Regions from separate parts of the Bacillus sp. CGMCC 1.16607 genome, predicted to be linked through region 2. Evidence: riboswitches for the same ligand, from Rfam matches in the RefSeq annotation. Region 2 holds a riboswitch; the other holds the start of a gene.

Region 1 (2,411 bases), on a different contig from region 2:
ATCCTCACGAAATTGTTGTGCCTGATCGTGAACACACCCTATAAATCCACACATTATGTATGTCACCTACTCCATTTCTCGCTTTGTCTTGATTATCTTGATCATTAAAAAAGACTCTTTTCACGAAGATTGTTGTGTTAAGTCTATAAACTACATTTAAATCAACAAATTTTATGAAAATAGCCTAAAAAATTCACCTTCTAATACTACCACAAATATACCCTCATTTTAATGATTTAATCCTACTATATTTGACGAGAAATAAAAACGGGAGTTACATAAGATCTGTAACTCCCTACATTTTGAATTATTTCGCCGCTTGTGCTTTTAAGCTTTCCGCTTTATCTGTTCTTTCCCATGGAAGATCAATATCAGTACGACCGAAGTGTCCGTATGCTGCTGTTTGTTTATAAATTGGACGACGAAGGTCTAGCATTTTGATAATTCCTGCTGGACGAAGGTCGAAGTTTGCACGAACTAGATCCACTAATACATCTTCAGAAACAGTTCCTGTTCCGAATGTGTCAACAGAAATAGAAACCGGCTGTGCTACACCAATTGCATAAGCTAACTGAACTTCAACTTTTTCAGCTAAACCAGCTGCAACAAGGTTTTTCGCTACATAACGAGCAGCATAAGCTGCAGAACGGTCTACTTTAGTTGGATCCTTACCAGAGAACGCTCCACCGCCATGACGTGCATAACCACCATACGTGTCAACGATGATTTTGCGTCCAGTTAAACCAGCATCCCCTTGTGGTCCACCGATAACGAAGCGACCTGTTGGGTTAATGAAATACTTTGTATTTTCATCAATAAGTTCTTGTGGAACAACCGGATTGATTACATGTTCTTTTAAGTTACGTTGAATTTGCTCTAAAGAAATTTCTGGGTGATGTTGAGTCGAAATAACAATCGTATCAATTCGAACTGGTTTGTCGTTCTCGTCATATTCAACTGTTACTTGCGTTTTACCATCTGGACGTAGGTATGGAAGAATCTCTTCTTTACGTACATAAGTTAAACGTCTTGCTAGTTTGTGTGCTAGTGAAATTGGAAGAGGCATAAGCTCTTTCGTTTCATTGCAAGCAAAACCAAACATTAATCCTTGGTCTCCAGCACCAATTGCATCTAGCTCTTCTTCTGACATTTGTCCTTCACGAGCTTCTAATGCTTTGTCAACTCCCATTGCAATATCAGCTGACTGCTCATCAATGGATGTTAAAACCGCACATGTTTCTGAATCGAAACCATATTTTGCACGGCTATAACCAATATCTTTAATTGTTTGGCGAACGATTTTTGGAATATCTACGTATGTAGAAGTAGTAATTTCACCTGCAACCAAAACTAAACCTGTTGTAACACTTGTTTCAGCAGCAACACGAGCATTAGCATCTTGTGCTAAAATTGCATCTAAAATTGAATCAGAAATTTGGTCACAAATTTTATCTGGATGACCTTCCGTTACTGATTCAGAAGTAAACAATCGACGTTTTGTTGACATCCGAATTCCTCCTATATAAAAACCTCATTATGATACGGTACTCATTCCCTATTAGTATGAATAAAGCATAGAGTTTTTATGTTGACTGTTTATTCAGGAACAAACTCTATTGTGATTATTAAAAGACACTTTCTAAACAAATAAAAAAACCTTCCCCAATTTCTTCCGAGGAAAGGTTGTTGGTTGTTCGTTCCGCGCCTTTCACTCTTATCGTTCAAGGTCGATACCTTGCGCAGGTTTAGCACCTTTTCCAAAATAACAGACTTGATCCATTATTTAACTTGGCAGGTTGCTGGGTTTCATAGGGCCTGTCCCTCCACCAGCTCGGGATAAGAGAGTATCCGTTCAAGGAAAAATCATACATCAATATGTCGAACCTTGTCAATCCTTTTATCGTTTATTTTCGAAAAAAATGAACGATAAGTTAACAAAATTTATTTTTATATTTTACAATGAATAGTATAGACTAATTAAGTTAATGTGTTATACTATTTAACATAAAGTGACTTCTTATTATTGATTTGGTATACTCAAAAAATTAAATACTATATAATGAAAACAAAACGGTAAAGGAAGGTATTCATCACATGAATTCTGTCAGTGTTACAAATGAATTAAATGTATTATTACAAGGCGAAAATGTGCAAGTTCAATTATCTGTACCACAGTTAGTAGAGAAAGTCCTTACTCGAAATGAAGGTTTATTAACTTCTACAGGTGCTGTTCGTGCGACTACTGGTAAATATACAGGGCGTTCCCCTAAAGATAAATATATCGTAGAAGAAGCTTCTGTGAAAGACAAAGTCGATTGGGGTTCCAATCAACCTATTTCTGAAGAAGCTTTTACACAATTATACACGAAAGTTATTAATTATCTCCAAGAAAAAGAAGAAATTTTCGTTTT
Region 2 (2,411 bases):
CCATTTTTGCTGAGACCATCGGAAATCCTTCATTGCGAGTGTTAGATATTGAAAGAGTTGCAGAAATTGCACATTCACATGGGCTACCACTCATCGTAGATAATACATTTGCAACTCCATACCTTTGCCGCCCAATTGAGTATGGAGCAGATATCGTTATTCATTCTGCAACGAAATGGTTATTGGGTAATGGAACAACCTTAGGAGGAGTAATTGTTGATGGTGGGAAGTTTGATTGGAGTTCATCGAAATTTCCTGGTTTCAATGAACCAGATCCTAGCTACAACAATATCGTTTACAGTGAGGTACTTGGACCCATTGCCTATATTATAAAGGCGAGAGTTCAATTATTACGTGATTTAGGACCTTCCTTAAGTCCGCAAAATGCGTTCCAATTTGCACTTGGTCTCGAAACTTTGCATGTGAGAATGAAGGAACATATTGCCAATACAAAAGAACTGATTCATTATCTAGAACAGCATCCTGCTGTAGCTTGGATCGCTTATCCAGGACATGAAGATCACCGAGATTATGAGTTAGCAGAGAAATATTTGCCAAAAGGTGCAGGCTCAGTGGTAGTGTTTGGAATTAAAGGTGGTAGAGAGGCTGGAGCAAAACTTATTGATTCTTTAGAGCTCTGGGCACATGTGGCTAATGTTGGAGATGCGAAAAGCTTGATCATTCATCCTGCAAGCACGACTCATCAGCAATTGGATCAGGATGGATTAATCGCTGCCGGAGTATCGGAAGATTTAATTCGTTTATCCGTGGGCATAGAGCATATCGAAGATTTAATCGAGGATCTTGAGCAAGCAATTGAAATATCGACAGGAATTCGTTCGAGAGCTTTAAAAGTTTAGTATTTATTAGCGATTATTACCAAAATTTTATTGTAGAAAAATGCATTGACACCCTACTTTTTCCGTGATACGATATCACTCGTGATTACGAAAATTACTTAAACGCTTTAAAGTGTTAACTGAATATAGATATGTTTTTGCTCTTATCAAGAGAGGTGGAGGGAAGTGCCCTATGAAGCCCGGCAACCGTCAACGGTCAAATGTTGAAATGGTGCCAATTCACACAAAGTGTAAACTTTGGGAGATGAGAGAAAGGGAAATCGTCTGATTACGCCTTTCTGCTTATCTGTGCAGAAAGGCGTTTTATTTTTCTAAAACAATGATATTACGGAATAAAGTGGGTGAAATAAATGATTTCTATTAAAAATGTACAAAAAATATACTCTTCCAAGAATGGAAAAGTAAGAGCAGTCGATGATGTCAATATTGAAATAAAAGAGGGAGAAATATTCGGGGTCATTGGATATAGCGGTGCAGGGAAAAGTACCTTGATTCGAATGCTTAACGGTTTAGAAATTCCAACTGATGGAACAATAACGGTTGCAGGTCGTGTAGTTTCCAAGATAAAAGGAAGTGCACTTCGTAAAGCCCGTCAAGAAATCAGTATGATCTTTCAGCACTTTAATCTTCTCTGGTCAAGAACTGTAAGAGAAAACATTGCCTTTCCACTTGAAATAGCGGGAATCGCAAAAGCGGAGAGACAAAAACGAGTAGATGAATTGATAAAACTTGTCGGCCTGGATGGCAGGGAGAATGCTTATCCATCTGAATTGAGTGGTGGGCAAAAGCAAAGAGTGGGGATTGCCCGTGCACTTGCTAATAACCCAAAGGTGTTATTATGTGATGAAGCCACTTCGGCACTTGATCCACAAACAACAGACTCCATTTTAGATTTACTTGTGGATATTAACAAAAGATTGGGATTAACGATCGTATTAATAACTCACGAAATGCATGTAATCCAAAAAATTTGTCACCGTGTTGCCGTGATGGAAGGCGGAAAGATTGTTGAGGTTGGTCCTGTTTTGGATGTGTTTAAAAATCCAAAACAAGCCATTACAAAAAGATTTGTCCAACAAGTTACGGAGCCTGATGAAACGAAGGAAATTGCTGATCACCTAGTAAAACGTTATCCAGAGGGTAAGATTGTCCAATTAACTTTCGGTGGTGACGATGCAGAGCAACCACTCATCACAAATCTAATTCGCCATCATGAGGTTACTGTGAATATTTTACAAGGTAAAATCAATCAAACACAAAATGGATCTTATGGTACGTTGTTTGTTCATATAGATGGTGAGAGTCTAGAAATTACGAAAGCGATTGATTATATTCGCTCACAGCAAGTTGGAGTGGAGGTGATCACAAATGGTTGAGAAATTTTTTCCTAATGTGAACTGGGAACGAATGTGGGAAGCCACAAACGAAACTCTTTATATGACAGGGATTTCTGTGTTGGCAACTTTTTTACTAGGAATTCTTCTCGGTTTGTTATTATTTCTAACTTCAAAAGGGAATATATGGGGAAATAGACCGATTAATCTAGTCATC

Evidence for each region. Region 2 has a riboswitch for S-adenosylmethionine ahead of ACFSO7_RS11135 (methionine ABC transporter ATP-binding protein). Riboswitches for the same ligand answer to the same signal wherever they lie in the genome.
Region 1: another riboswitch for S-adenosylmethionine. It lies ahead of metK (methionine adenosyltransferase); the one in region 2 lies ahead of ACFSO7_RS11135 (methionine ABC transporter ATP-binding protein).

Annotation. Positions count from the first base shown of each region.
Region 1 is NZ_JBHUJX010000025.1:956,563-958,973, forward strand. Features, by position in the region: gene asnB (asparagine synthase (glutamine-hydrolyzing)) at 1-54, opposite strand, end outside; gene metK (methionine adenosyltransferase) at 308-1,507, opposite strand; SAM riboswitch class I at 1,712-1,843, opposite strand; gene pckA (phosphoenolpyruvate carboxykinase (ATP)) at 2,095-2,411, shown strand, end outside.
Region 2 is NZ_JBHUJX010000018.1:178,127-180,537, reverse strand. Features, by position in the region: gene ACFSO7_RS11140 (O-acetylhomoserine aminocarboxypropyltransferase/cysteine synthase family protein) at 1-860, shown strand, start outside; SAM riboswitch class I at 1,001-1,111, shown strand; gene ACFSO7_RS11135 (methionine ABC transporter ATP-binding protein) at 1,211-2,236, shown strand; gene ACFSO7_RS11130 (methionine ABC transporter permease) at 2,229-2,411, shown strand, end outside.